DNA from 3 places in the Allorhizobium sp. nf9_anc genome. Region 2 is predicted to be linked to each of the others. Evidence: predicted binding sites of a transcription regulator. Region 2 holds the regulator's gene; each other region holds the start of a gene.

Region 1 (10,199 bases), on a different replicon from region 2:
GACCACCTGCGGCATAGGCTGAACGAGCGTTGGCAGGGCTATGGCCTGTCCGAGGAACAGATCCGGTTCAAGGTCGAGGAAAACGATCTGCCAAACGGGGTTGCCATCATCGAGGGCAGTGCTGAGCCGGATCTCCGCCTCAACAACTGACAAAGGAGGCGGGCGCCATGAAAGATGTGCAGACGAGAGTAGCACCCGATCCAACTTGGAGGGGAGCTGATGTCTGAAGCGGAGATGTCTGCCAGTATCTGTGTCCTGGATGTCGGCAAGACCAATGTGAAGTTGAATGCCATGACTGCCATTGGCGACGTGGTTGAGACGATCTCCATCTCAAATCCTGTGCAGCCCGGTCCACCATGGCAGTTCCACGATCTCGCCCAGCTTTCAGACTGGGTCTTTACGCAAGTTGCCGAGCTTGCCCGGCGTCACCCCATCACGACTTTTGTTTCTACTGCTCATGGCTCTGGTGGTGTTCTTGTAGGGCCCGATCCCGACGCCGGCGATGGGGCGGCTTTGCCGATGATAGACTACGAACAGCCGTTGCCTGCGGCGATCAGAGAGGCCTATGCGCCGCTGGCAGGCTCGTTTCATGATCGCGGCAGCGCCATCATGCACGGCGCAACCCATCAGGCGCGGCAACTGCTCTGGATGGAAATGGCCGAGCCGGCACGCTTCGCGGATGCCCGCTGGTTCCTTTGCTTGCCGCAGTACTGGGCCTGGCGAATGACAGGTCAGGCCGTCTCAGAAGCAACTTGCCTTGGGGCGCAATCCCATCTTTGGAATATCCCGGACAATCGACCGACGCCAGTTGTCACTGAGCGTGGCTGGACGCGCCTTCTGCCAAAATTTGCGCCGGCATGGTCAAGCCTCGGTCCGGTGCGGCCGAACCTCGCGCGTCGTTTTGGTTTGCCGGCTGCGCTGGAGGTCCTGGTCGGCATTCATGACAGCAGCGCCAATTTCTATCGCTATCAGGCAGCCGGCCTTTCCGATGCTGCAATCTTGTCGACCGGTACCTGGATCGTCGGCATGAGCCACGGCACCCGGCTTGACGGTCTCGATGAGACCGCCGGTATGACAATCAACAGTGATGTCTATGGTCGGCCGGTGGCCGGCGCACTCGCCATGGGTGGCCGAGAGTTTGTGCATGTGGCAGGCGAGGACGCGGGAGAGCCCGTCGACCCAAGCGTTGTCGTGGAACTTATAAAGCGTGGCATCATGGTTCTGCCCAGCTTCGGAAATGGCGACGGGTTCTTTCCTGGAAGTGCCAGGCAGGGCCAGATCCTGGGGGAGGCTGTGCAGGACACGGCTGAGCGCCGGGCCCTGGCGCTCATCTATATCGCGCAGCTGTCGGTCGAATGTCTCGATGCCCTCGATGTCGATGGCACTGTGGTGCTCGACGGCAGTTATCTGAAGGACCCGCTGTTCGCAGGCCTTGTCGCTTCGTTTCGTGGTCGCGGCGAAACCCTCTTCAATCTCGACGCATACGGGGTCGCCACGGGCGCTGCACTTTTGGCATCTCATGGGACCACGCGTGCGATGGACGGCCTGCATCTGCGACCCGCGGATCAGATGGTGGCACCGGATAATCTCATGAAGTCGTATCATCAGCGCTGGCGCGCACTCGCCCGCCAGCCTCTGAGTTCTCCCAGAAAGGACATCCCATGACCGATACCGAAATAGACGATCTGCGCCGCAAGATGGTCGATATTTGCCGACGGATGAACTCCAGTGGCGTCAACCAGGGCACTGCCGGTAATGTGTCGGTTCGTGCAGGCAATGGGTTCCTGATCACCCCTTCCTCTTTGCCTTACGATATCATGAGCCCGGAGGATCTCGTGGAGATGGGTTTCGACGGCACCTATGTTGGACGGAGGCCTTCGTCGGAATGGCGCTTCCACCGCGACATTCTGAAAAACCGCCCGGATATCAATGTCGTGCTGCATTGCCACTCGATGTATGCCACGACGCTGGCCTGCCATCACAAGACTATTCCGGCCTTCCATTACATGGTTGGCGTTGCAGGCGGCACAACAGTTCGTTGTGCTGAATATGCCACCTTCGGTACCCAGGCTCTTTCAGATCATGCCCTCAAGGCGCTTGACGGTCGCCTCGCCTGCCTCCTCGGGCAGCATGGACAGATCTCGCTCGGCAAGGATCTGGAACAGGCTTTGTGGCTGGCAATCGAAGTGGAAACACTCGCGCGTATGTATGTGCAGGTGCTGACGCTCGGAGAACCGCCGATCCTGGAGGACGCGGAAATGGAACGCGTGATCGATCAGATGAAGCGGATGAGCTATGGGCTTGGCCCAGAAGCCGAAGGCTCAAATGACGTGGCGCGGCCGCGGGCGCTGATATGACAAGCCAGACACAGAGCGGAAGACAATGAACCAGACACCGATCTTGTCCGAAGGAGCCAGGCGTTACGTCATCGGCGTCGATGTCGGAACGGGCAGCGCGCGTGCTGGCCTCTTCGACCTCGAGGGTCGGATGCTGTCGGTCGCGAAACGCGATATCACGCTTTACCGCGAGGCAGGCTTAATCGTCGAGCAGTCGAGCACCGAGATCTGGAACGCGGTCTGCGCGATCATCCGCGAGGTGGTACAAGTAGCCGGCGTCGCACCGCACCAGGTCATCGGGCTCGGCTTCGACGCCACCTGCTCGCTGGTGGTCCTGGGCTTTGGCGGCAAGCCGCTTGCCGTCGGCTCCTCGGAAAAGGCAGAGCGTGACATCATCGTCTGGATGGACCACCGCGCCGTTGCCCAGGCCGAACGCATCAATGCGATCGGACACGATGTGTTGCGCTATGTCGGTGGCCGCATCTCGCCCGAGATGGAGACGCCGAAGATCCTGTGGCTGAAGGAACACCGCCCGGCGACCTTCACAGCCGCTTGGCAGTTCTTCGATCTCGCCGATTTTTTGACCTGGAAATCGACTGGCGATCTCTCGCGCTCGACCTGCACTGTAACCTGCAAGTGGACCTATCTCGCCCATGAGGCACGCTGGGACGAAAGCTATTTCGAGCAGATCGGCCTTTTAGAACTGGCGAAAGAAGGCTTTGCCCGCATCGGCACCGATATCGTCGAGCCCGGCACCCGATTGGGGCAAGGGCTGACCGCAGAGGCGGCCGAAGTCATGGGGCTCAAACCCGGCACGGCGGTCGCCGCGGGCATGATCGATGCCCATGCGGGTGGCATTGGCACTGTCGGTATCGGCGGCAAGCCGGCCGAGAACCTGGCCTACGTCTTCGGGACCTCCTCCTGCACCATGACGTCGACGGCCGAGCCAGTTTTCGTGCCTGGCGTCTGGGGACCCTATTATTCGGCCATGGTACCCGGCATGTGGCTGAACGAAGGTGGCCAGAGTGCCGCTGGCGCGGCGATAGATCAGCTTCTCTCCTTCCATCCCGCTGCCGCCGAGGCGACCGCCCGGGCACAGGCCGAGGGGAAGTCTTTGCCCGCCTTCATGGCCGAGCAGGCAGCACTCAAGATTGCCGATGCCTCAGAGGCCGTCGACCTTGCTGCTGGCCTGCATGTCGTGCCGGAATTCCTCGGCAATCGAGCGCCCTTTGCTGATCCGCATGCGCGAGCGGTGATCGCCGGCCTTGGAATGGAACGTGACTTCGAAAGTCTGATCGCTCTCTACCTCGCCGGCCTGTGTGGCATCGGCTACGGGCTGCGCCAGATCATCGAAACGCAGGCGAGGGCTGGTGCTTCTGTGGAGCGCGTGGTGATTAGCGGTGGTGCGGGGGCAAGCCCACTGGTGCGTCAGATCCTAGCAGACGCATGCGGCAAACCTGTCGTAGCACCGGCTGCTGAAGAGCCGGTTCTGCTTGGCTCAGCCATTCTCGGCAGCGTTGCTGCGGGGGTGTTTTTAGACGTTCGCGGCGCCATGGCGGCTCTCTCTCGCGCAGCTGAACTGTATGAACCGAGTGGAGAAGTGGCCTATACTCACGAACGGCGTTATGAAGCATTCCTCATGCTGCAGGATGTTTCCAGAAGCATAAGGTCTGCTTAACGTCCGCGGGCAGTCATCAGGCACCAAGATGTCGCGCCATTATGCGGCGCCTTCACTCAGGCGATGAGTCAGGATATCCGCATGGCAAAATCACGAAGTAGACCAACAGGACATGGTCGTGACGCCCGCTCAGTTTGAAATGTTTGAAGACGAAATGACGTCGCTGCCGGCCCCAGCTGTGCCTGCCAGATCAGCACCCCGGTCTTCGCCGTCGTCAATAGATGAGGCGGCGATGGTTGCCCATCTGGTGGCGACTGGACGCTATCGTATCCTGCAAAGGCTCGAAAAGCGGCCGATCACAGAGACACTGAGACCCGAATTCCCGTTGGTCGGGGTCATCCTCGATACCGAAACGACCGGGCTCAATCACCGCAAGGACGAGATCATCGAGATTGGATTGATTGCATTTTCCTTCGATGCCACAGGGCGGATCGGCGATATTACAGGCACCTATGGCGGCCTTCGTCAGCCGGGTCTGCCTATTCCAGCCGATATCACGCGATTGACCGGCATCACGGATGAAATGGTCGCGGGGCAGGCGATCGACATGGAAGCGATCCACTCGCTCATTGAACCTGCAGATTTGATCATTGCGCATAATGCCGGTTTCGATCGTCCCTTCTGCGAGGCCTTCTCGCCAGTGTTTTCACACAAGGCCTGGGCCTGCTCCAACGTCGAGATCGACTGGTCCTCACGCGGCTTTGAAGGCACCAAGCTTGCTTACCTTGTTGGCCAGGCGGGGTTTTTCCACGACGGGCACCGGGCTGTCGACGATTGCTTTGCGCTGCTTGAGGTGCTCGACCGCAATCCAGCCAACAGTGCCTGGACGCCGTTTGCAGAGCTTTATGCGGTCAGCCAGCGGTCACGCGTGAGGATTTTTGCAGAAAACAGTCCCTTCGATCTCAAGGACCATTTGAAGGCGCGCGGATATCGCTGGTCGGACGGAAGCGAAGGACGCCCAAAGTCCTGGTGGATCGAGGTTGAAGAGCGGGAACTTGCCGAGGAGCTCCGATATCTGCGGACCGAGATCTACCGGTATGCGGATGCAGATCCGCCAACGAAGCTCCTCACAGCACTCGACCGCTTCAAGGCGTGACGACCCCAACTTAGGCTTGCGGCTGACAGGCTATGCGCTCTTCGCATGGCTGTGTTGCGGCGCAGCATCTGGTGCCGCGGCGAGGCAATCTCTATATCTTTTTGCAACGAAGCAATGATCTCCTCCCTCAAAGCTTCGGGTTTCAGATGCTCTCCTCCTCCCTCCTAAAGGGCATTTGAGAGAACGGCGACACTCCTCCTCCCAGTCGCTGTTCCGTTATTTTCTGAAAAGCCTGCCGCACCTCCTCCCGCGGCAGGCTTTTTTGTTTATGTGTTTCCTGTTGGTGCAAATCCCGATGCGCCATCACACCGTCGTTTTGAACGCCCCGTGTCGAACACGGCTCAAGGTCTCGCGATCAAAGCGGGCTGATCGGCCATGAGGACGGTGGCTTCCCTTGCCCAGGGACCGCCCAGCTATCGCCACAGATCCAGCCCCACAATCTTGACGTCATGGGGATGAAAACTCGCCGAGAGGTCTCGGTAAAGGCCGTCCGCCTCCGCACGGGAGGCTTTGTTTTGCACTGTGATATGCGGCTGCCAGGTCCGCATGTCCTGCGAACCGAGCCATTGAACGAAGTTCTTTCGCAAAAAAAGCGCGGATGTCCGAAAGCTGCGGGCTCTCGATCGAAAACGCAACGCCTGATCCCAGATAACGGATGCCGCTGACCCTGGCCTGGATTGTGCCTTTTGACCTCGTCGAGACCCAAAGGCTTTCGATGATCTTGTCGACATGTTCACCTGGCAGCCGATGAAACATCGTCAGATGCGCCGGCAGACGATTCCTATCCAGCAAAAAATGCTTCCGGCGAAGCAGGGTAAACCGGGCGAGATCGCCCTCTTCAATGCGCGCGGTCACGATCATTGGATGGCGGGTCTTCAAGTCGGTGGTCCTGGCTTGCCGCGCAAATCCGGCTCCATCATAGAAGCGTCGGCTGGGCGGGGAGGGCCTTGTTTGGCGGCTCCCTTTCCCCTCGCCGGAAAAGCTCCGTCTGGGCGCTGAAGCGAACATCCACGTCACGATCGCGCAAAAAACCGTTGAGCGTCTCTGTCGCCAGACGGTCCCAGCTCTTGCCGCGCTCGGGCCCCGCCGGTACCCGCGGCAGCAGGCCAGGCTCAGTACTCCACGACAAGAGCTCCTCCAATGATGCCTCGTTCAACGCGTCGCGCAGATGATGGGCGGTCACATAGGCATCGGGCAGGGCGCGATGGGCTGGTAAGCCAATTTCGTGGACCAGACCTTCGGGCCTGCGCTGATAGCGCAGCATCTGGTTGGAAAATCGCAAAAGCTCCGGCCAGATCCGCAATGCGCACTTCCAGGTGCAGATCCAGGGTGCGCCACCCGAGAGTTTCGGCGTGCAGTAACGCTGCTCAAAAGAGGCACGGTGGGCGGCAAGGGCAACGATCGGATGCGACGGTCTCAAGATGCTCGGCGCCACCTCTTTCCAGAACGGTGCATCGGCCACGTCCATATCCCGAATATGATGGATCGCCATTGTGTCGGCTGTAATCGGCCGGCCGGGATTGACGAGCCTCGAGCCCCGCTCCGGCGAGACCTGCCACCGTCCATCTTTGCCTTGAACGACGTCCTGCCATCCAATCTCGCAGACGTCACTTGCCCCATTGCCCGCGGTTTCAAGATCGATCACGCGAATACAGGCGGCGGCTCGTTCGCTTTCAAGGCTTGGATCCATTCCCGTTTCCTTTGGTCAAAACCCAAGTCCAAGCTGCGGCTCTTCTTCGTCTATGGCGTCCTTGGCCCCCTTGGCAGGGGTGAGGGACGACAGCGTGACACCGAGGAGCCGAACCGGCCGCTTGAAAGGGTAGACACCGGTAAGCAAAATCTTGGCTGCCTCTAAGATATCGTCGACACCTGAATAGGGAAGGGGAGTTGATCTCGCCCGCGTCGCCTGCGTGAAGTCTGAATATTTGACCTTCACCGTCACCGTCTTGCCGCTCAAGCCGTTCGCCTCGCAATAGGACCACACCTTTTCCGCAAGCGATTGAAGCTCGTTGGTTGCAACATCAAGGCCACTGATATCGACGGCGAATGTGTCTTCCGCACCAACAGACTTGCGCATCCGGTCAGGCCGGACCTCACGCTCGTCGATCCCCCGGGCGATCCCATGAAAGTAAGGGCCAGACTTTCCGAAATGCTCAATCAGGAATTCCAGCGACTTTGCCCTGAGATCTGCACCCGTCTCGATGCCCAATCGGTGCATCTTCTCGGCCGTGGCTGGACCGACGCCATGGAATTTCTTGACGGCAAGTGACGCCACAAAGTCCGGACCGTATTTCGGGGTGATTACGGCCTGACCATTCGGCTTGTTGAGGTCAGACGCCATCTTGGCGAGAAACTTGTTGTAGGAGATGCCGGCAGAGGCGTTGAGACCGGTCACAGCTTTGATTTGGGCGCGGATTTCCAGTGCGATCTCGGTGGCAACCGGCATCTCTTTCAGATTCTGGGTCACATCAAGATAGGCCTCGTCGAGCGACAAGGGTTCGATCAAGGGTGAGTACTGCGCGAAAATCTCGCGGATCTGCCGCGAGACTGCGCGGTAAACTTCAAAGCGCGGCTTCACGAAGATCAGATGCGGGCATTTCCGTGCGGCCGTGACCGACGGCATGGCTGAGCGGACGCCGTATTCCCGCGCCTCGTAACTGGCTGCTGCAACGACGCCCCGGGCAGCTGCCTCACCAACAGCGAGCGGTTTGCCGCGCAGCTCCGGATTGTCGCGCTGCTCCACCGACGCATAAAAGGCATCCATGTCCACATGGATGATTTTCCGGACAGGCAATGTGAGGGTGTTCATTGTCGATAAGGCCGAGTGAAACAAAAGAGGAACGTAGCAGTTCCTAACTTGTTGTCCAAGTGCAAGGTCAACAGTCAACGTGTCCCGTCCGTTAAGTGCTTCCCCATGAATGCTGCAAGCAGCTCGGCATCTATATGGCCTGATGCTATTAGGCGAGTGTCTATGACACGAGCGTATGGACCGGAAGAGAATGTGGCTGTCTTGTGCTCTTTGCAGGGATGCGCAACTGCCATAAGGCCCTTGTACCTCAGATGCTGACCTTTGGTCGCGTCCTTGCCGGTTTGACCCTGTTTCGGCCGGCGTTCTTGGCCTTGTAAAGTGCCTGATCCGCTTGGCGATAGGCCTCGGCCCACCCGAGCTCGGATGATGCCGACACTGAGGCCACACCGAAGCTCGCCGTCACCTTGATGGAAGACGGTATATTGGCAAGGGACATGGTTTGAAGCCTCAGGCGCTGGGCGAGCTGAACTGCGGCATCCAAGTCGGTCCCTTTCAGAAAGAGGGCGAACTCCTCGCCGCCAAGACGTCCAACTGCGCTTGCAAGAGGGGCAGTTGACCGCAGGTTTGCACCGAAGGCCTCGATGACCCTGTCACCAATGTGGTGGCCGAAACTGTCGTTGATCTGCTTGAAATGATCCAGATCACACAGAATGATCGCATAAACGCCATCCGGGTCGGCACGAAACATGTCTTCAACACGACGCTCGAAGCCGCGTCTGTTCAACAGCCCCGACAGGATGTCGATCTCGGATTCCGATTTTTGCACATCCATGATTTCCAGCACGAGTTTTGCAAGCAGGGTCAATCCGACTGAAACCATCAGGACACCCGTCATGCTCTGAGAGATCAGTGCATAATTCGTCTGAATATAATCGCTTGCCGTTCTACCCGAACCAAAGGTGACAGCCAATCCGGCCTTGGCGAAAAAGTGCATGCCCGCGATTGCCAGGAGCCAGCCCAAAAACCGATCGATTGCTGTTCGTCCGCGCGCCCGGATCACGATCAAGGCACCAGCGAGGACGACGATGGCAAAAGGACCTTGATAGAGGAAGGCCTGAAGCGGTGTGCCCCGCGGGAGGTCATAGATGCCATAAGCGAGGGATATCGCCGCACCTGCGAAAACGGCAGTAATGCGCGGGTCGATCCGCCGCCGATACATTTCTCCGATGCCCATGGTCAGCATCACCATACCGCACAGGACCATTGCAAAGGCACCCAGGGCCCAGATCTTCGGGGGGCCTGCATAGGCAACCAGAAGCTCGCAGATCGCCGACATGGAGGCGACACCGAAGCCGCTACCGAGCCACATGGCCGCCTTGTGGGACTGGCTACGCCGGGCAACAACGAGGAAGACTGCAGCGAACGACATGGCAACCACAAAATTGACCACCAGAAAAAATGTTGCCCCGTTCATTCTTGCTGCCGTAACCTTGGTTGCTTTTGCGACTATCCTCCCAAGGTTGTAGATAGCGCGCAAGTGTGAACGCTTTCCTGTTCAGGGGCATTGTGAGTGAACTTTGGAAAGCTTCTTCGGTGCATTGGCCGCCTCAGGCTGTAAGGGGCTGATGCCCCATCACCCGTCAAGACCTTGAACCCTTCGGGCAAAAGCATCCGGGCCGTGGCTCAGGGCTCTTGGCCCTTGCGCCCGCACCACCCCGGATACTTTTGGGTCTGGACGGGTTCCCCCCTCTCTTCGCCAGAGGGGCAGATCGGTTGCATGCGCAACCCGATCAAAGGAAAAGGGACATGAGAAGCGATGTTTACGCTGAAGTGACGAAGAAGATCATTGCCGATCTGGAAAAGGGAGAGCTCACTTGGCTGAGGCCATGGAATGCCGGGTATACGGCAGGCCGCATCACACGGCCCTTGCGTCACAACGGACTTCCCTATGGCGGCATCAATGTTTTGATGCTGTGGGCAGCGGCGAGCGAGGCGGGCTATTCGTCTTCCTGCTGGATGACCTTTCGGCAGGCCATCGAACTGGGCGCCCATGTGCGAAAGGGCGAGAAGGGTGCCTTGGTTGTCTATGCCGGCACGATCAGCCGGAACGACAGTGAGGACCAGGGAAGTGAGGACCGGGCAAGTCAGGACGAGGGAAGTGATGAGACGAGACAGATCCCTTTTCTCAAATCCTACACGGTCTTCAATACCGAACAGATCGAGGGACTGCCCGAGCATTATCAGATCAAGCCAGACGCGGTGATCGATCCGCTTCAGCGCATCGCGCATGCCGATCAGTTCTTTGCCGTAACGGGTGCCGATATCCGCCACGGTGGCAAT
Region 2 (10,199 bases):
CTGCGGCTTTCGCTGCCGCGATTTCTTCCCGCTTGTAGGTCTCTATACGCTTCAGGATATCGGTCATGGTCGCAAGCTTAGCCCTGAGTGGCGGAATTGGAAATGGCAATCAGCGTTTCGAGCGCTCGTGCAGCGCCGCCACCGTCCAGCGACTGGCTGGCGAGATGCATGCCCTCGGTCACATCCTTCGCCTTTCCGGCGACGATCAGCGAGGCGGCTGCGTTGCAGAGCGCCACGTCGCGATAAGGCGTCTTGGCGCCGCCGAGCACATCACGCAGCGCTGCCGCATTCACCGCACCGTCACCGCCTCTGATGGCGTCGAGGGTGACTGTTTCGACGCCGAAATCAGCAGGCGTGAGCTCGAAGGTGGTGATTTCGCCGTCCTTCAGTGCCGCAACCAGAGACGGACCGGTCGTCGTAATCTCGTCCAAGCCGCTGCCATGAACAACCCAGGCGCTGGTCAGGCCGAGGTCTCGCAGGGCTTCCGCTCCCGGCACCAGCCACTCGGGCGAGTAGACGCCAAAGAGCTGCTTTTTGACCCGGGCAGGGCTCGACAGGGGTCCGACGATGTTGAAGATCGTGCGGGCACCCAGCTCGACGCGGGCAGGGCCGACATGGCGCATCGCAGGATGATGCAGCTGCGCAAACATGAAGCCGATCCCGGCCTCGCGGATGCAACGGCCGATGAGGTCCGGCTCGATATCGAGCTTCACGCCGAGTTGGGAGAGCGCATCGGCGGTGCCGGACTTCGAGCTCAGCGCGCGATTGCCGTGTTTGGCGACGGGGACGCCGGCACCCGCCACGATGATCGCGGCGAGCGTCGAGATGTTATAGGTATTGGTGCCGTCGCCGCCGGTTCCGACGATGTCGATCGCATCGGCAGGCGCATCCACCGGCACCATCTTCTGCCGCATGATCGAAACCGCGCCCGCGATCTCGTCGACGGTCTCGCCGCGCACGCGCAAAGCCAAGAGGAAGCCGCCGACCTGCGCCATGCTGGCTTCGCCCGACATTAGGATCTCGAAGGCGTCGCTCGCCTCCTGCCGCGTGAGCGGCTGGCGCGTGGCGATCTTGGCGATGAAGGGTTTCAACCCGGACATTCTGCAGCTCCCCCGCTGGCTGGCGCTTACCGGACGATGGCCTGCTGGGCCAGCGCCTGATTGATCGTCACGCCATATTCCGACTGCAGCTGGCCGACCATCTGATCGAGGATGTCGTCACCGGCCGCATTGGCGACCTGTGCGATCTGCTCGTCTTCGTTGAGCGGCACGCCGCCGGTCGGCTGATCGCGAACGGCAGTGACCGTCAGGAGGATCTGCGTGGACGGGTCTGCACCCGAGGCCGTCGCTACCGTGCCCTGCGGGCCGGAGAAAGCGGAAGTGATTGCGGTCGTGCCGAGAACGGCATCATCGCTGCGGCGGGTGATGCCGGCCTTGCTTTCAACCACAAGCCCAAGTTCGGTGGCAATCTCTTCCAGCTTGCCTCCGTCAGCGATGCGCTTGCGCAGGCTCTCGGCCTTGGCGCCGAGCGCAATGCGCTGCTGCTCCGCCGTCCAGTCGGTCACGGCCTTTTCGCGCACTTCGGAAAGCTCGCGATCACGCTCGGCCTTGATATCGGTGACTTCGAACCAGATGAAGCCGTTGCTGCCGAGGTTTACCGGCAGTGCCTCGACGCCGACATCGGTGCGGAACACTTCGGTCAGCAGCTTGTCACGTTCCGGAATGCCGGCAACTTCCGTCTCGCGGTTGTCCAGACCACGGCGATCGATATCGGTGACGGACGAGGACTGGAGCTTCAGCTGCTCTGCCGCTTCCTTGAGCGTCGAGCCACCGGCGCGCAGGTCTTCGAACTGGTCATGCACCGTCGTGATGTCGGCGATCGCGGCAGATTCGGCGAGTGCCGCGCGGATTTCTTCCCGGACCTCGTCGAGGCTCTGGGTGCGACCTTCCTTGATATTGGTAATGCGCAGGATGACCGGACCGAGCGCTCCGTCGACAACGGCCGTGGTGCCGCCTTCGGCCGTTACGGCAAAGGCCGCGTCGGCGAGAGCAGGATCGGGAAGACGGTCACGGGTGAAGTCGCCGAGCAACACGTCGCCGGCGGTCTTGCCCTGGTCAGTGACCAACTGGTCGAAGCTGGTGCCGTTCTGCAGTTCCTGCAGGGCGGCCTCGGCCATTTCACGGTTCTCGAAGGAAAGCTGTTCGATCGTGCGGGTGCCGGCGATCTCGTAGGTCGCCTTGCGGCGCTCATAGTCTTCGCGGATCTGCTCGTCCGTGATCGACGCCGTGTCGGCGATGTCGGCCGGCTCCAGCTTTACATAGTTGAAGCTGCGATATTCCGGCGCGCGGTAGCCCGACTTGGTCGTCTCGAACCAGGCAGCAAGCGTTGCATCGTCAGGCGCCTTGACCGGTTCGATATTGGCGTTGGTCAGCAGCAGGTAGTTGATGTCGCGGTTTTCGTAGCGATAGGCCTTCAGCGCATCGACAAGCACCTTCGGCGCAACGAAGCCGTCTGCGGTGGCGTCGACGATCTGGCTGCGGATTGCGACACGCGAGCGCTCCTGGATGTAGTCGTCTTCTCTGAGGCCCGCATTGCGAAGACGCGACGAGAACAGCGCCCGGTCGAAGCTTCCGGCTGCATTCTTGAACGCCGGATCATCGGCGATCAGCTGGGCAAGGCGATCCTGTGAAAGACCGAGATTCATGTCCGAGGCGAGCTGGTCGAGCGCAGCACCCGCTGCAAGCTGCGAAAACACCTGGGACTCGATGCCGAAGGCACGGGCCTGCTCGGTGGTGAGCTGCATTCCAAACCGGCTGCTCATGTCCGAGACCTGCCGCTGATAGGCGAAAGCAAAGTCACTGGACGACACAGTCTGATCACCCACGGCAACAACGGTGTCCGACGTGTTGCTGAACAGGGATGCCGAAACGCCCCACACGCCGAAGGAAACGACGAGCAACAGAAGCAAGATCTTGGCAAAGATGGTTTGGGAAGCTTTTCGCAGAATGACGAGCATCGGGACGCATGAACCTCATTGTAAACCTTCGTCCGGGACGAAGCAGGTTGACTTCCTTAGAACAAACCTTTCGGGAAATGAAGGCATTTAGCGGCGAAATGCGCAGCCATCACGGTGAGTTTGATCGCATCCGACTGTCCGGAGCGCAAAGGCGTCAGCTGAAACGAAAGAAGGCCGGACTGAGCCGGCCTTCTCCAAAGATTGCGATGTAAGCGTCTTAGCGTTCCGAGAGCGCCTTGTAGTCGCGCTGCGGCGCGCCGGTGTAGAGCTGGCGCGGACGGCCGATACGCTGCTGCGGATCTTCGATCATCTCGTTCCACTGTGCGATCCAGCCGACGGTGCGGGCGAGCGCGAAGAGAACGGTGAACATGGTCGTGGGGAAGCCGAGCGCACGCAGCGTGATGCCCGAATAGAAGTCGACATTCGGGTAGAGCTTCTTCTCGATGAAGTAGGGATCGTTGAGCGCGATCTTCTCGAGCTCGAGAGCCACCTTCATCAGCGGATCATCGCCATGGCCGGTCGCTTCGAGGACCTCGTACATGGTCTTCTGCATGATCTTCGCGCGCGGGTCATAGTTCTTGTACACGCGGTGACCGAAGCCCATGAGACGGAACGGGTCGTTCTTGTCCTTGGCCTTGGCGATATATTCCGGAATACGGTCAACCGAGCCGATTTCCATCAGCATGTTGAGGGCGGCTTCGTTGGCGCCACCATGAGCGGGGCCCCAGAGGCAGGCGATGCCGGCTGCGATGCAAGCGAACGGATTGGCGCCCGACGAGCCGGCGAGGCGCACGGTCGAGGTCGATGCATTCTGCTCGTGATCGGCATGCAGGATGAAGATGCGGTCCATGGCGCGCGCCAGAACCGGATTGACCTGGTATTCTTCGCAAGGCACGGCAAAGCACATGCGCAGGAAGTTCGAGGCGTAATCCAGATCGTTCTTCGGATAAACGAAGGGCTGGCCGATGTGATACTTGTAAGCCATCGCAGCGATCGTCGGCATCTTCGCGATCATGCGCAGCGAGGCGACCATGCGCTGATGCGGATCGGTGATGTCGGTCGAGTCGTGATAGAAGGCGGAGAGTGCGCCGACCGTGCCGACCATGACCGCCATCGGATGGGCGTCACGGCGATAGCCGGAGAAGAACTTGCTCATCTGCTCGTGCACCATGGTGTGGTGCGTGACGCGATAATCGAAGTCCTTCTTCTGGGCTGCCGTCGGCAGTTCGCCGTAAAGAAGCAGGTAGCAGACTTCCAGGAAGTCGCCCTTTTCCGCGAGCTGTTCGATCGGGTAACCGCGATGCAGCAGCGTGCCTTCGTCGCCGTCGATATAGGTGATCTTGGATTCGCAGGAGGCCGTGGACGTAAAGCCCGGATCGTAGGTGAACGTGCCCGTGTGCTTGTACAGGGCCGCGATGTCGATAACGTCTGGGCCGATCGTTCCGGCCTTGACGCTCAGGTCGACCGTCTTGTCACCGAGTTTCAAAGAAGCGCTTTTGTCCGTCATGCTGATCCTCCGGTATTGGCGGGAAGGCGTCTCAAAAAAGCCGCCATCGGTTAAGCGTGTCGATGTAGCTATATGATACCGAAGTTAATGCCAAGCTATCCAAAGGGCAAATTGTGCGTCGCGAAAACAGCAACAATCGAACCGATCGGTTCTAATCGTTTAAAGCCCGGATAGGCAGCAGAATCACCCCTTCGCGCACGCTATGATTGCTCTCGCTTTTCGCCTATCCTGTGCCCGGATGGGGTGGCTTCGCTCGGACGAACCGAATGGTCGACGTGGCAGAAAGACAGGGGGTAGGGCATGCAGGGCCCGGCGAAACGCTGGCCCGCAGGGATCTGCCGCGTGCCATCGATCAGCTGCCCGCGCATCGACCTACAGCATCCGGAGCCGTGGTCCGCAGCCGCAATAGACTGGGGCGGATTGGGCTTCATATCAGGCAGTGCACAACGGACGAGGTTCGCCATGGGCATCTCTTCCTCTTCGTGCCGGTCTGCCTGGGCGCAGGCGCTGCAATCTGGTTTTCCGTCAAGAGCCCGCCTTCTGCTTGGGTTCTTTTTTCCATCCTCACCGTGCTTTCGATCCCACTCGTGCGGTCGCTCAGACACACCGCCTCGCACATCCTCCTTTGGAGCATATGTCTGACTGTCATCGGGATGCTGCTGGCGGAGTGGGAGACCCGCCGACTGTCGACTGTGATCCTTGACCAGCCGCTCGTCACAACCGTGAGCGGGATCGTCGAGCGAAGGGAGCAGGGCGCAGCCGGCGAATGGCGCTACACTATGCGGATCCTGCAGACGGTCGAGCCAACGGTGCGGCGCCCGCCCGAACGTGTGAACCTGCTTGCCCGCAGCAAGCATGTGCCGGCCGCGATCGGGGAGCGCCTTACTGGCCGCGCGCGGCTCTCTCCCCCGTCCGGTCCGGCCCTGCCGGGTCTCAACGACTTTGCCTTCCAGAGCTACTTTGCCGGAATCGGTGCTGTTGGTTTCTTTCTCGGCCCACCGAAGCTGGAGCCGGGAGGGCAGGGGGATGCCGTGGGCCTCGCTGCACGCTTCGATGCGGCTTTGTTTTCGCTCAGAGACCGCATTTCGAATCGCATCCGCGAAGTCCTTCCCGGAGACCCCGGAGCCTTCGCCGCCTCGATCATCACCGGCGAGCGTCGCTCCGTGTCGGAGAACGCGACAGAGGCGCTGCGGGTCTCGGGACTTGCGCATATCACCGCGATCTCCGGTCTCAACATGGCGCTTGCGGCCGGTATCTTTTTCGTCGGCTTGCGTGGCCTGCTCAGCCTCGTGCCTGTTCTGGCCCAGCGCTATCCGATCAAGAAGATCGCGGCGGTGGGCGCGCTCATCGCGACGACCGGCTATGTTCTGATCTCCGGCTATCAGGTCTCGGCGCTCCGAGCCTATCTGATGACAGCAATCATGCTGACGGCCGTGCTTTTCGACCGGCCCGCCATCAGCCTGCGCAATCTCGCCCTGGCGGCGGTTGCCATCCTCTGTGTCCAACCGTCCACCGTCATGGGGCCGAGCTTCCAGATGTCGTTTGCGGCGACCGCCGGATTGATCGCGGGCTATGCCGGGTGGCGGGCAAGGCCGCGCGCGATCCTTCCGCCTGCGCGGTCTGTCGGCATGCGGATTGCAGCGGCAAGCGCCACATTTGTCGGTGGTACGCTTGCGACCTCCCTCATCGGCGGGATGGCAACGGCGATCTTTGCCATCACCCACTTTCACCGGCTCTCGACTCACGGCCTCGAAGCCAATCTCGCTGCAATGCCCCTGATCTCAATCGTCGTCATGCCCGCCGGCTTCATCGCCATGCTGATGATGCCGCTTGGTCTCGATGCGCCATTCTTTTGGGTGATGGGGCAGGGATTGGAACTGGTGCTGCTGGTCGCACACACCGTGGCCGGATGGGGTGGAGGCTACGTTTTCCCGCGATTGCCGGCCTCGTTCCTGATCGGCACGGTCGCCGGGATGCTGCTGCTGACGCTCCTGCGCACGCGCCTTCGCCATGCAGGCACGGCGTTGATCGCTATTACCGTCGCTGCAACATGGTGGGCACCGCCGGAGAAGCCAAGCGACGTGCTGATCAGCGAAGACGCACGCCTCGTGGCCGTCTGGACAGGGGAAGACCGAGGTGCCAGCCTCGCCACCAACCGCACGCGGCCGTCGGCCTTCCTGTTCGATCAGTGGCAGCCCGTCCTCGGTATCGACAAGCCCGTGCCGCCTCTGATGCTTGAGCTCGGGCCATTGCCGCCGTCACCCGATTGGCGCCTGGGCGAGACATGGACGGATGTCCAGCAACAGGAAGCAGAAGCGATCTTCGACCGCCTGATCACCTCGGCCGAGACCAGCCGCTTCGTCTGCATAAGTCAGGCGTGCGCGTTGAAGCTGATATCCGGAAAAACACTGATGACGGTCGACCGTTCCGAACTTCTCGGCGCAGCGTGTGACCGCGCCGATCTGGTCGTCCTCGCCGCGAGGACCCGGCAAACCTATTGCCGATCCGGTGCGGTTCTCTTCTCGCAGACCAGCCTGAGGGCCACTGGCGCTATCGAGATCTCAGGCATCGCAAACATGCCGCAAGGCCTGGCGATCAAAACTTCTTTCGAGGGGGCGGCGCGGCCTTGGACCGCGCACCGCCTTTATGACTGGCGAACCGGACAGGCCGATATAGAGCACCTAGCGCCTGAACCATTCAGCCGCGGCATGAAACGGCCGCTAGCGGACCCCATACCCGACATCAATGATAGCGGCGAATAAGCCCCACCAGCTTGCCCTGGATCTTGACGCGATCCGGCGGGAAGATGCGTGTTTCATAAGCCGGGTTCGCGGCCTCAAGCGCGATCGAGGCGCCTCGGCGGCGGAAGCGCTTCAATGTTGCTTCCTCGTCATCGACGAGGGCTACGATTATGTCGCCCGGATTGGCATTCGAGGCATTGCGAATGATGACCGTATCGCCGTCGAGAATGCCGGCTTCGATCATCGAATCACCCTTGACCTCAAGGGCGTAGTGATCCCCAGCGCCGATCATTTCGGCAGGCACCGTGATGTCATGCGTATTGTTCTGGATAGCCGAGATCGGCACACCGGCCGCGATTCGCCCCATGACCGGGACCGACACAGACGAGCTGCTCTCTTCCACCGGCGGCTTGGTGAGGCTTGGTGGCGGCGTCTTGCCGAGGCTGCCCTCGATCACGCTAGGCGCAAAGCCGCGACGCGGCTGCAGGCTCGGCGTATAGGCTTCCGGGAGCTTGATCACCTCGAGCGCACGAGCCCTGTTCGGCAGGCGGCGGATAAAGCCGCGTTCTTCGAGAGCCGTGATCAGTCGATGGATGCCGGATTTCGATGCGAGGTCCAGCGCATCCTTCATCTCGTCGAAGGACGGCGGGACACCCGATTCCTTCATCCGTTCGTGGATGAAGAGAAGCAGTTCCTGTTGCTTGCGCGTCAGCATATGTGGAGCCCCTTAGGGTGAAACAAATCCAGAACAGACACTATATGTTCCATTTGTGTTCCGCAAGTGGATAAATTTCCGTGAAGAGCCGGTGAGAAAATGCGATAGCCCGAGATGAAACTTGGCAACAAGACAGGATCGGCGCGCGGCGCTGCCAAAAAGACGTCTCGCATGCCGTGAGACCCTTTCGGGAAGTGGGATATGCTGAAAGACATCGAAAAGATTGTATTGGGCAAGCAGACCGCCGACCTGACCTCGGCCGAGAAGAAGGTGTTGAGCAAGGCGCGCGAACGCCGGACGGTCTCGACCAATGCCGGCGAGGACTTTCTAGCCGGCGCCACCTTCGGCCAACGTCTCGCGGATGCGATCGCGAGGGTCGGCGGATCCTGGGCTTTCATCATCGGGTTCATGCTCTTCCTCGTCGCCTGGGTATTCCTCAACACGGTCCTTCTTTCGACGCGCGCGCTAGACCCCTATCCCTTCATCTTTCTGAACCTCATTCTGTCCATGCTGGCGGCCATCCAGGCGCCGATCATCATGATGAGCCAGAACCGTCAGACGGAGCGCGATCGCTTCATGGCGGCCAAGGATTATGAGATCAACCTGAAGGCCGAGATCGAGGTCTTGGCGCTGCACCACAAGATCGATGAGCAGGTCCTAAAGGAACTGCGTGAGACCCGCGAGGAGATCGATGCCCTGCGCAAGGCGGTCGAGGCCCTTTCAAGCCGACCGAACAATTCCTAAATCTAGCTTCTGAAACAGAGACAAGTCATGTCCCATCCCATGTCTGCGCCGCGCGCCATCGATCACCTCGTCCTGCCCGTGGTCGATCTAGAGACCGGCCGAAACCGTCTGAACCAGCTCGGCTTCACGGTCGCCGCCGACGCGCGCCATCCCTTCGGCACAGAGAACGCCTGCGTCTTCTTCGCCGACGACACCTATCTTGAGCCGCTCGCCGTCGGAAGTCGCGAGGATTGCCTGGAGGCGCAGCGCAACAACAATGTCTTTGTGGCGCGCGACCAGGCCTTCCGCTTTCGTCGCGGTGAGGGGCTTTCTGCCTTCGTCGTCAAGACCGATGATGCGGCAGCCGATGATGCGCATTACCACGCCGAGGGGCAGAGCGCCGGTCCCTTGCTCGAATTCGCGCGCCAGTTTCGCTTCCCTGATGGTCGAACGGCGGAAGGCGCCTTTCGACTTGCCTTCGCAGCGGATCTGAGGGCGCCGGATTTCTTCGCCTTTGCCTGTGAGCGCGTGAACCCGCTTCCCGCTGATCGCGGCGCCCTGACTGTCCATCAAAATGGGTCGACGGGTTTAAAGCGGATCGTTCTGGTCGAGGAAAACCCGAGCGACTTCCAATATCTGCTGGAAATGGTGCTTGAGCAGCGCGACGTCACCGCCCACTCCTTCGGCCTCTCGATCGAAACCGCCAATGCGGCCGTCGATGTTCTGACGCCCGAAGGCTTCTTCGCCCATTACGGCCAGGATCTTCCCCTCTCAGAGCGTGGTCTCCTGGGTGCAGCGGTGGTCATCTCCACCGCTGATCTCGGCGTGACAGAAGCCTGCCTCGCTGCTAATGGCGTCCACTATCACAAAACGGGCGCGCGCCTCGTTGTCGCGCCGGAAAAGGGGCAAGGCGTGACCTTCGCCTTCGAGGAGTTGAAATGAGCGTTTCTCCCAATTCGGAAGTCGTGGTCGGTGAAGGCGCGGGCAAGGCCGTCTTCTCGCAGAAGGGCCGTTTCGCCCTGATCGCAGGTCCCTGCCAGATGGAAAGCCGCGATCACGCCTTCATGATCGCCGGCCAGCTCGTCGAGCTCTGCCGCGAACTCGGCCTCGGCCTCGTCTACAAGTCCTCCTTCGACAAGGCGAACCGCACCTCGCTGTCCGCCGAGCGCGGCATTGGCCTGGAAACGGCAATGGAAGTCTTCGCCGACATCAAGAAGGAATTCGGCGTTCCGGTTCTCACTGACATCCACACCGAAGAACAGTGCGCTGCGGTCGCCCCGACCGTCGACATCCTGCAGATCCCGGCTTTCCTCTGCCGCCAGACAGACTTGCTTGTTGCTGCCGCCAAGACCGGTCGCGCGATCAACGTCAAGAAGGGCCAGTTCCTCGCCCCCTGGGACATGAAGAACGTCCTCAACAAGATCACCGGTTCCGGCAACCCGAATGTGCTGCTCTGCGAACGCGGCGCCTCATTCGGCTACAACACGCTCGTCTCCG
Region 3 (10,199 bases), 1.6 Mb from region 2:
GTCTCGCCGACCGTTGCACGATCCAGATCTCCTATGCGATCGGCATTGCCCAGCCGCTGTCGATCTATGTCGACCTGCATGGCACCGGCAAGGTGACCGAGGACGAGGTCGAGGCCGGCATCCGCAAGGTCATGGACTTGTCCCCATCGGGCATTCGCCGCCATCTTGACCTGAACAAGCCGATCTATGCTAAGACGTCGGCCTACGGCCATTTCGGCCGCAAGGCTGGCCGCGACGGTTCCTTCTCCTGGGAGAAGCTGGACCTGGTCAAGCCGCTCAAGGATGCGATCAAGGCTTGATCTGAATGACGGAACAGGAACGCAGGACGAGGTCGACCGAAGCCTTCTTCGGTCGACGCAAGGGAAAGCCATTGCGCGACCAGCAGGTCGGGCGGATGGAGACCATCCTGCCGGAGCTGAAGGTCGACCTGGCATCACCGGTGCCAGCCGACCTCAAGTCGCTGTTTCCTCTGCCCGTCGACAAGATCCGCCTCGAAATCGGCTTTGGAGGCGGTGAGCATCTCGTTCACCGCGCCCGCACCAATCCGACCACCGGCTTCATCGGCGTCGAACCCTTCATCAATTCCATGGCAAAGCTGCTCGCGGTCGTCGAGGCTGAGGGCTTGCAGAACATCCGCGTCTACGATGACGACGCGACCCAACTGCTTGATTGGCTGCCGGAAGGCCAGATCGACCAGATCGATCTGCTCTATGCCGATCCCTGGCCGAAGAAGCGCCACTGGAAGCGCCGCTTCGTCTCGCAGGTCAATCTCGACCGCTTCCACAAGGTCCTAAAGCCGGAAGGTATCTTCTGCTTCGCCTCCGACATCGACACCTATGTCAACTGGACGCTGCAGCACTGCCGCGATCATGGTGGTTTCGATTGGACGGCGCGCAATGCTGCCGACTGGCTCACGCCCTATGACGGCTGGCCGGGTACGCGCTACGAGGCCAAGGCCCGTCGTGAAGGCCGTTCCTCGGCCTATCTGACATTCCACAAGCGCTGATTCGCCACTCTCTTTGGCGGCGAGGGGTCAGCTGCACTCTTCAGTGCAGCGATACGGTCTTCAGGTCGTCTTCCGCTGCCTTGAAGAAGGTGCTGGAGCGATTGTCCGTAAGCAGAATGGGTGTGCCATCGGCGGCAAACAGTGCCCAGAGGTCCAGCGTCGGATCGATTTCCGGTGCTTCCGGGAAGCAGCGGGACACTTCGTCCGACTTCATCTTCCGGATATAGCCCACTTCGCCGGCACCGAGATGCGCAAGCTCTGATTTGGTCAGGCGGGACGAGGCTTCTTTCAGTAACATTCCGATCCTCCGCGAATGAGGGAGAGGCGGCCGAACATTGCCGCAAGTCTAATTCTGCGGTGGAGATGTTAATTTTCCTTACCAGATGCACGGGATCGTGCCGGATGATCTCGATTGCGAGCAGCCCGTTTCTGAGCGATGCCCCCATCACTTCCATGCCGTCCTCGATCGCAAAGACCCGCTGGAACTGCCGCGAGGCAATGCCGCGAAACAGATAGTCTGCCTCTTCCCGCTCCGCCTGCTTGCCCCGGATGACCAATTGGTTCGCCTCGACGCTGACATCCAGCTCGTTCTCATCGAAACCCGCGACGGCCAGCATCACGCGCAGCCGTTCCACCCCCTTCTGCGGGGGCAGGCGTTCGATGTCATAGGGTGGATAACCGTCGCTGCCCCGAGGCCGCCTGAGCGCACTGCCGTCTCCGGTATCGAATGTGATGAGAAAGGCTTCGGTCGGTAGTCTGGTGCGCGTCATTGCAGTCCCTTGTTCGGCCCGCCATGGGCTGTCCCTCAGTCATCAGGAATATGGGAAATCCCACGGCACCCGACAAGCACTCTCTTGCTTGACAAACATGAACTCGCGTTCCAAGCCTCATGCCCTCAGACTTTAGGATGCCCCATGACAGAACCCCGCAAGATCATCATCGATACCGACCCCGGTCAGGACGATGCCGCCGCCCTCATGCTCGCCTTTGCAAGCCCAGATGAACTTAACCTTCTCGGCATCACGACAGTGGCAGGCAACGTGCCTCTCTCCTACACGAGCCGCAACGCGCGCATCGTCTGCGAACTCTGCGGCGAAACCGGCCGGCGCATTTTCGAAGGCGCGGATCGCCCCATGGTGCGCCCGCTGGTGACGGCCGAACACGTGCACGGCAAGACCGGCCTCGACGGCGCCGTTCTTCCCGAACCGACGATGACGGTCGAGGGCCAGAATGCGGTCGATTTCATCATCGAGACCCTGCGCAACGAGCCCGCCGGTACCGTGACGCTCTGCACGCTCGGCCCGCTCACCAATATCGGCCTTGCGCTGCAAAAGGCCCCTGATATTGCCCCGCGCGTCAAGGAACTGGTGATGATGGGCGGCGGCTTCTTCGAGGGTGGCAACATCACGCCTGCAGCCGAATTCAACATCTATGTCGATCCCCATGCCGCCGCTGCCGTCTTCGCATCGGGCATCCCGGTCACCATGATGCCGCTCGATGTCACGCATCAGTTGATGACCACCAAGGCCCGCGTCGCCCGCATGGCATCGATCGGCACGAAGCCTGCGAAAACCATGGTGGAATGGCTCGAATTCTTCGAGCGCTTCGACGAGGAGAAATACGGCTCCGACGGCGGTCCGCTACATGATCCGACGGTTGTCGCCTATCTCCTGAAGCCGGAGCTGTTCAGCGGTCGCCATTGCAATGTCGAGATCGAACTCCAGTCGGAACTGACGGTCGGCATGACCGTCGTCGATTGGTGGGGCGTCTCGGGCCGCACACCGAACGCCACCGTCATGCGCAACGTCGATGCCGACGGCTTCTTCGATCTCCTGATCGAGCGTTTCGCCCGCATCTGAGCGGAACGAAAAAGGGGCGCTGCATCGGCAGCGCCCCTTTTTCCTTTTTTTCAAACTTCACAAGCTTAGAACTCTTCCCAATTGTCAGCGCTGGCGGACGCGCCGCCTGCTGCCGCCACCTTGCGCGGTGCCGGGCTGTAGGAAGGCGTCTTGGGGCTTGCGCTCGGTTGGGCCGCAGCCGTCCGCATGGTTGCCGCAGCCGCTCGCAGCGCCGATCCCGGCGCGGACGCACCGCTCACCTGGAACTTCGCGACCAGCCCACGCAGCGTGTCGGATTCGCTGCGCAGCGCCATGCTGGCGGCCGTCGTCTCTTCCACCATCGCTGCGTTCTGCTGCGTTACCTGGTCCATCTGGTTGACGGCGGCATTGACCTCCTTGAGGCCGGATGCCTGTTCGCTGGCCGATGCCGAGATCTGCCGGATCAGACCGTTGATCTGCATGACCTGCTGGGAAATCTTCTCCAGCGTCTGCCCTGCTTCGCCGACGAGTTCCACACCGTCCTTTACCTGCGCTGCCGAGGCGTTGATCAGCGCCTTGATCTCCTTGGCAGCCGTCGCGGAACGCTGGGCAAGTTCACGCACTTCCTGTGCAACGACGGCAAAGCCCTTGCCGGCTTCCCCGGCACGCGCCGCTTCGACGCCCGCGTTGAGGGCCAAGAGGTTGGTCTGGAAAGCAATCTCGTCGATCACCCCGATGATGCGCGAGATCTCCTGCGACGACTGCTCGATGCCATGCATCGAGGCAACTGCCTTCTGCACCACCTCGCCGGACTTTTCGGCATCCTTCACGGCAACCGAAACGGTGTTTGCCGCCGTCCCCGCATTGTCGGCGCTCGAATTGACCTGCTCGGTCAGTTCGTTGAGAGCCGCCGCCGTCTCCTCCAGGCTCGCTGCCTGCTGCTCGGTGCGCTTGGAAAGATCAGCCGCACTTTCCGAGATCTCGCTCGTGCCGGCGGCGATATTGACGACGCTGCCGTTGACCGAGGCAATCGCCTGTTCGAGGCTTGTCACGGCATCGTTGAAGTCACGCTTCAGCGCGCCGTATTCACCCGGGAAATCATCCGCGATCCGATAAGTGAGGTTGCCCTGCGACAGTTGCGAAAGTCCGCTACCGAGCGCCGTTACGACATGCTGCTGCACGGAGGCTGAGGCATTGCGCTCTTCCTCGTTGCGACGGCGTTCGCCTTCGGCGGCCTTACGTTGCGCGTCGGCTTCGGCGGCAAGCATGTTGCTTTCAGCGAGCTTATGGCGGAAGCCGTCGAGCGCCTTGGCGACAAGGCCGATTTCGTCCTCGCGATGCTGGTTCGAGACGTCGCTTGCATAGTCACCCTTGGTCATGCGCTCGACGTCGCCGACGAGACCATGGAGTGGGCGCTGGGCCAGGGAGCGCACGGCAAGGAACAGTGCCAGCATCACGGCGGCAAGTACGATCAGGCCGCCGACGATCATCATCATCGTCTGCGCCTCGACCGGCGCGTTGATTGCCGCGTGCGGGATATCGATGATGACGGCCCAGGTGGCGTTCACGCCCGGAACGGCAAAGGGATAGAGAAGGCGGTCGAAGCCCTCGCCAGCCTCGTTGGAGAGACCGGTTACGACGCTGCCCTTGCCGCTCGAAAGCGCGGTCTTCAGGGCATCGGTGCCTTCGACCTCGTATGGCTTCATCAGCAGGTCGTCGTTCGGTGCCACCAGCCATTGGGCGCCCTGCGCGACGAGGAGAACACGGCCCGTCTCGAAGGGCTTCAGCGCCTTGAGCTTGTCGGAGAGGGACAGAAGCGAGATGTCGACGCCGCTGACGCCGATCAGTTTGCCACCGGAGACAACTGGATAGGCGATCGAGCTCATCGTCGTCGGCACATCGGTGCCCTCGGCCAGATATGGCGCGGTGATCGCGCCCTTGCCGCTCTTGGCCGCAAGCGCATACCATTCTGCATCGTATTTGGCTGCGAAGGTCGAGAACTGTATCGCGCCGTTGCGGTCCTTGGACCAGTAGGGTGTATAGATCCCGTCGTCATTGGCGCCGAGATCGGCCTTCCCCTTGACGTCATCCTTCCGTCCATCGATGGCGCCCGGCGCTTCCGCCATCCAGCTACCGAAAGCGAACGGGTTCTGCTCCAGGTTTGCCCTGAGAATATTGGTGATGCCTTGCCGGTCGAAGGACTTGCCTTCATGGCCACGGCCAATGACGCCGGACATGGTGCGCGCGGCACTTGCCAGTTCGCCGATGTCGCCGGCGATTTCACGCGCGATGGATTTCGCCTCGGCGTCAGCCTGTTCCATGGTCAGGGAGTGAACCCGATCACGGGTCTGCGAAATCAGGACAAGATTGGAAAGGAAGAGCACCAGGCCGATGGCGATGCCGGTCACGACGAGGAGCTTGGCTGCGATCGAACGGCTAAAGAAGGCGAACATGGGAGCCTCGAAAACTGAGGATCAGGACGCAGGGACATTCGTTCCACACCCTCATGGCGTGGCCGGGCGCGCTTTCGCGCACCCCGATCACGTCAGATGCTATGTTCCATTGCTTAACGGGCAATAAATCAGACTTGCGCCCGGCTTTGCGTCAGAGAGCGGCGGCAACCTCGCCGGCGTCAGGGATCGACGGTTGGGCGCCGGCCTTGAGGCAGGCCAGCGATCCGGCGACGGCCGCGCGGCGAAGGGCTTCGCCAAGCGCAAGTCCCGCGTCGAGGCTGGCGGCCAGATAGCCGCAGAACGTATCGCCCGCACCCACGGTATCGACGGGTTCGATCTTCAGCCCCTTGGTACGGTGCAAGCTGCCGCCTTCGGCTGCTACGACACCTTCGGCCCCGAGCGTGATGATCAGGATCTGTCCGGTGTCCTTGTGCATCTGGAGGAGCATCTCTTCGCGCTGCTCAGATGTCAGCGCCTCGCGTCCCACCAGCAGTTCGAATTCCGTCTCGTTGGCGATGACGATATCGGCGAGCTTCGCAAGCTCGGCTGCCTCGGCAATCAGCGGTGCCGTGTTGAGCACGGTGCGCACGCCGCGCACCTTGGCCGCTTCCAGTGCAGCCTTCACGGATGCGGCCGGGACTTCGAGCTGCAGCATCAGGATGTCGCCCGGCTGGCTGCTCGAAACCGCCGCAGCCGCTTGGTTGGGGCTGATGGTCCCATTGGCGCCCGGCACAACAGCGATCATGTTTTCCCCGTCGCCGCCCACCAGAATGAGCGCCGTGCCGGTCGGCCCATCCACGCGCGCGACGCTGGAAAGATCGGTGCCCGCCTTGTCGAGAAGGTCGAGGGCAGGGGCGGCGAACTCGTCGCGTCCCACGGCGCCCACCATGCGCACGGATGCACCGGCGCGCCTTGCGGCCAGCGCCTGGTTCGCGCCCTTGCCACCGGCTGCCGTCGCAAAGCCGGTTCCCGGAACCGTCTCGCCTGGTTTCGGCAGGCGCGGCGTGGTGGCAACGAGGTCCATGTTGATTGAGCCGAAGACGGTGATCATGAGCGAGAGGCCTCCCTGGGTTCTTCGCTCTTTTGGACCAGCGCCTTAGTCCTCGTCAACAACCCTGAGCTTGAGCATGCCGGTCCGGCTCTCCACGGCGCGCGACGGGATCTCCTCGCCATCTTCGCGCCCGCCGGGCGTCTCGAACTCCATGGCTTCGATCTTGGCGCCGCGCTTGGCCAGCTTGTCCGAGGATGTGATGATCATCTCGACATCCTTCTGAGCGGCGAGGAAATGGCTCTGCAATTTCCGTGTCCGATCGTCGAGACGGCTCAAATCCTCCATCAGGCGGATCACCTCGCCCTGGATCAGATGTGCCTGCTCGCGCATGCGCTGGTCCTTAAGGACGGCCTGGATCACCTGGATGGAGAGCATCAGAAGCGAAGGCGAGACGATCACCACCTTCTGCCGATGCGCCTTTTGCACGACGCCCTCGAAGTTCTCGTGGATCTCGGCGAAGATCGATTCCGACGGCACGAACAGGAACGCCATATCCTGGGTCTCGCCCGCGATCAGGTATTTCTCCGAGATGTCGCGGATATGAACCTCCATGTCCCGCTTGAACTGCTGGGAGGCCATCTTCTTCTGCTCCGGGTTTTCCGTCTCGCGGATCACGTTCCACGCTTCGAGCGGGAACTTCGCATCCACCACCAGTGGCGGTGAATTGTTCGGCATCCGGATGGTGCAGTCTGGACGCGAGCCGTTGGAGAGTGTCGTCTGGAACGCATAGGCCCCCATCGGCAACCCGTCGGCGACGATCGTTTCCATCCGCGATTGCCCGAAGGCGCCGCGCGTCTGCTTGTTGGACAGGATCGCCTGAAGGCCGACGACATCCTTCGCCAGAGACTGGATGTTGTTCTGTGCCGCATCGATCACCGCCAGCCGCTCCTGCAGCGTGCGCAGGTTGTCGTGCGTCGACTTCGTCTGCTCGGTGATCGTGGTACCCAGCCGGTGCGTCATGCCGTCGAGCCTCTGGCTGATCGACTGGTTGAGCTCCGCCTGCCGGCTGCCGAAGACTTCGGCCATGGTGGCGAGCCGCCCCTGCATCTCGGCCTGTGCCTTGAGGAGTTCCGCGAGCCTCGCTTCCGCCGCTTCGTCGCGCCGCAGAGCGTCTTCCCGCATCTCGGCGCGCGCCCGTGCCCCCCTCAGCGCCACGATCACGACCGTGAGGATCGGGAGCAGCAGAACCGCTGCCGCAAGCCCAAGCAGGAACGCGGGTGAAAGAGTGACTGAGCCGATGGTCACCGACGGAATGTCGAGAATTGTCATGGACCGATGATAGCTGATTCGGACACCGAGAACAGATCAAAGAGTGAACGCTGTCCGCCTCCGGCCCCCTCAGGTTGAGCCGTCATATTTCTTTCGCCACACCGCGAGATGACAAACGTCAAAAGCGATGCCCGAAACGGTAATGATTTTCGTCCGCGCTGCCTGGCCCCGTTTCAGGACGCTAAAAGGTGCTCTCGGCAGGCAACACAACTTTTACCATTTTAGAATTTCCTCAATCATATTTATCAGCAATCGCTGATGTTTTTAGTCCAGGAAAGTGAGTGCCGGTCATGGTGTCGCAAAACGAGAACTCCGATCTGAAAAACCGTCTGCGTTTTCTGGGGCTTGATGACCGAGGCCGAGAAACCCTGCGTCGTCTGGGCCCTCTGATCCACAACAACATCGGCGATGCGCTCGCAATCTTCTACGACAAGATCCGCAAGGTCCCCGAGACGGCCGCATTCTTCCGCAACGACGATCACATGAAGAGCGCCAAGAAGCGCCAGGAAGAGCATTGGGGCATCGTCGGCACGGCCGAATACAATGAAAGCTATGTCGAGGGTGTAACCAAGGTTGGCAAGGCCCATGCCCGCATCGGTCTCGAACCCCGCTGGTACATCGGCGGCTACGCGCTCGTGCTGGAGCAGCTGGTGCATGCGGTCACCCGCGAGCGCTGGCCAAGCCGCTTTGGCCGGCAGAAGTCGGAGCGCCTTGCCGAGGAAATCTCGGTCGTGGTCAAGGCTGCGCTGCTGGACATGGACTATTCCATCTCGGTCTATCTCGCGATCCTCGCGGAACAGCGCCAGGCGGCAGAGGATGCGAGGCTGAAGGCCGAGCAGGAGCAGGCAACCGCGCTTGCCGCCTTGCGCGCCGTTCTCGCCAAGCTTTCCGCCGGCGATCTCGATGCCCGTCTGCCGGATGATTTGCCCGCTAATTTCGTGCAGATGGCGAGCGACTATAACGCCTCTGTCGAAGCGCTGCGCGCGACCATTGTCACCGTGCGGCACTCGGCTGACGAGATCTTCAAGTCGACGGCCGCCATCTCCGATGCCACAGATGATCTCGCCCAGCGCACCGAACAGCAGGCGGCGGGTCTTGAGGAAAGTACGGCAGCCCTGCATGAGCTCACCCAGAACGTTACGCTGACGGCCGATGGTGCAAAGGAAGCCTCTGTGGTCGTCGGCGTCGCCCTCACCGAGGCGCGCGTTTCCGAAGAAGTCGTCTCTCGCGCCGTCGATGCCATGGGCGCGATCGAGAAGTCGTCCGACGAGATATCCAAGATCATCGGCGTCATCGACGAGATCGCCTTCCAGACCAATCTGTTGGCGCTGAACGCCGGTGTCGAGGCAGCCCGTGCGGGTGAAGCCGGCCGAGGCTTTGCCGTCGTCGCCCAGGAGGTCCGCGAACTCGCCCAGCGCTGCGCCAATGCCGCCCGTGAGATCAAGAACCTGATCTCCCAAAGCTCCACCCAGGTCGAGGCCGGCGTCGGCCTCGTCAACAATGCCGGCGACGCGCTCGGCAAGATCATCGTCCGGATCGGCGAGATCAACGACATCGTCGGCAAGATCGCGCTTGCCGCAGCCGACCAGTCCGGCGGCCTGCGCGAGGTCAACACCTCGGTGGCCTCCATGGACCAGATCACCCAGCGCAATGCCGCCATGGTCGAGGAAAGTTCGGCCCAGACGGCGACGCTTCGCGAAGAAGCCGGTCGCCTGGTCCACGCCCTGCAGGGCTTCAAGACCTCCGGCAGCAGGTCGCAAGGCATGAGCCAGAACACCTACCGCATGGCGGGTTGAGACCCGATCACGGCCTCGCATGGCGGCATGATTTGTCGCCATGCGTTTAGAATCTGTTCAGCAAACCGTGACAGTTCTTCTTGATACCTGTTAACCCCGAGAGTCCGCATCGCATCATGAGTACCAAAGCCCAGAACGACCTGTCCGAACGCCTGGAATTCCTGGAGATCGATCAGAAGACGCGCAGCACGCTGGCCGAGCTTCGCCCGTCGATCAAGGAGGTTCTGGGTGGTGCGCTCGACAAGTTCTACGCCAAGGTGACGAAGACCGGAAAGATCGCCGGCCACTTCCGCGACGGGGCCCACATGAACGGTGCGAAAAGTGCCCAGATCGGTCACTGGGACAAGGTCGCCGGTGGCAATTTCGACGAGAACTACGTCAAGGGCGTCACCGCCGTCGGCAAGGCCCATGCCCGGATCGGTCTCGAGCCGCGCTGGTATATAGGCGGCTATTCGATGCTGGTCGGCGAGCTCCTCTCTGGCGTCCTCGTCAAGCATTGGCCTTTCCCCTTCGGCAAGCAGCATGCGAATTCGCTCGGCGAGAAGCTTCGAGCGGTCGTGAAGGCCGCCATGCTCGATATGGACTATTCGATCTCCGTCTATCTCGAAGAGCTGGAAAGCAGGCGTCAGGCCCTCGAAGAAGAACGCGCCCGCTTCGCCGCCGACCAGGCGATTGCCATGGAGCATCTGCGTCGCGGTCTGGAAGCGCTGGCACAGGGCGATTTCGAAGCCCGCATGACGACCGACCTCCCCGAAAATTTCAAGGAAATGGCCGGTCACTACAACGAAACCGTCGATCGTCTGAACA

What was found. The regulator LexA, encoded in region 2, represses DNA repair genes until DNA is damaged. The targets are predictions, from matches to a motif close to TGTTCNNNNTGTGTTCNG.
Region 1: a site for LexA is predicted at 7,936-7,953, ahead of dinB (DNA polymerase IV). Genes of this name have one in related genera too.
Region 3: a site for LexA is predicted at 7,629-7,646, ahead of AC02Y0_RS16685 (DNA recombination protein RmuC). Genes of this name have one in related genera too.

The regions. Positions count from the first base shown of each region.
Region 1 is NZ_JBWHZM010000002.1:138,356-148,554, forward strand. It holds gene AC02Y0_RS22810 (nucleoside/nucleotide kinase family protein) at 1-150, shown strand, start outside; gene AC02Y0_RS22815 (FGGY-family carbohydrate kinase) at 220-1,665, shown strand; gene AC02Y0_RS22820 (class II aldolase/adducin family protein) at 1,662-2,357, shown strand; gene AC02Y0_RS22825 (FGGY-family carbohydrate kinase) at 2,383-4,014, shown strand; gene AC02Y0_RS22830 (3'-5' exonuclease) at 4,127-5,110, shown strand; gene AC02Y0_RS22835 (hypothetical protein) at 5,558-5,989, opposite strand; gene AC02Y0_RS22840 (exonuclease domain-containing protein) at 6,027-6,800, opposite strand; gene dinB (DNA polymerase IV) at 6,816-7,919, opposite strand; gene AC02Y0_RS22850 (GGDEF domain-containing protein) at 8,167-9,288, opposite strand; gene AC02Y0_RS22855 (ArdC family protein) at 9,666-10,199, shown strand, end outside.
Region 2 is NZ_CM150481.1:1,768,520-1,778,718, reverse strand. It holds gene trpC (indole-3-glycerol phosphate synthase TrpC) at 1-67, opposite strand, end outside; gene trpD (anthranilate phosphoribosyltransferase) at 78-1,100, opposite strand; gene AC02Y0_RS08410 (peptidylprolyl isomerase) at 1,127-3,016, opposite strand; gene gltA (citrate synthase) at 3,234-4,523, opposite strand; gene AC02Y0_RS08400 (ComEC/Rec2 family competence protein) at 4,790-7,285, shown strand; gene lexA (transcriptional repressor LexA) at 7,266-7,979, opposite strand; gene AC02Y0_RS08390 (DUF1003 domain-containing protein) at 8,181-8,723, shown strand; gene AC02Y0_RS08385 (VOC family protein) at 8,751-9,644, shown strand; gene kdsA (3-deoxy-8-phosphooctulonate synthase) at 9,641-10,199, shown strand, end outside.
Region 3 is NZ_CM150481.1:3,417,825-3,428,023, reverse strand. It holds gene metK (methionine adenosyltransferase) at 1-299, shown strand, start outside; gene trmB (tRNA (guanosine(46)-N7)-methyltransferase TrmB) at 305-1,006, shown strand; gene AC02Y0_RS16710 (BQ00720 family protein) at 1,047-1,304, opposite strand; partial or broken gene AC02Y0_RS16705 (Hsp20 family protein) at 1,357-1,776, opposite strand; gene AC02Y0_RS16700 (nucleoside hydrolase) at 1,921-2,865, shown strand; gene AC02Y0_RS16695 (methyl-accepting chemotaxis protein) at 2,931-5,276, opposite strand; gene AC02Y0_RS16690 (ribokinase) at 5,428-6,327, opposite strand; gene AC02Y0_RS16685 (DNA recombination protein RmuC) at 6,373-7,596, opposite strand; gene AC02Y0_RS16680 (globin-coupled sensor protein) at 7,887-9,392, shown strand; gene AC02Y0_RS16675 (methyl-accepting chemotaxis protein) at 9,509-10,199, shown strand, end outside.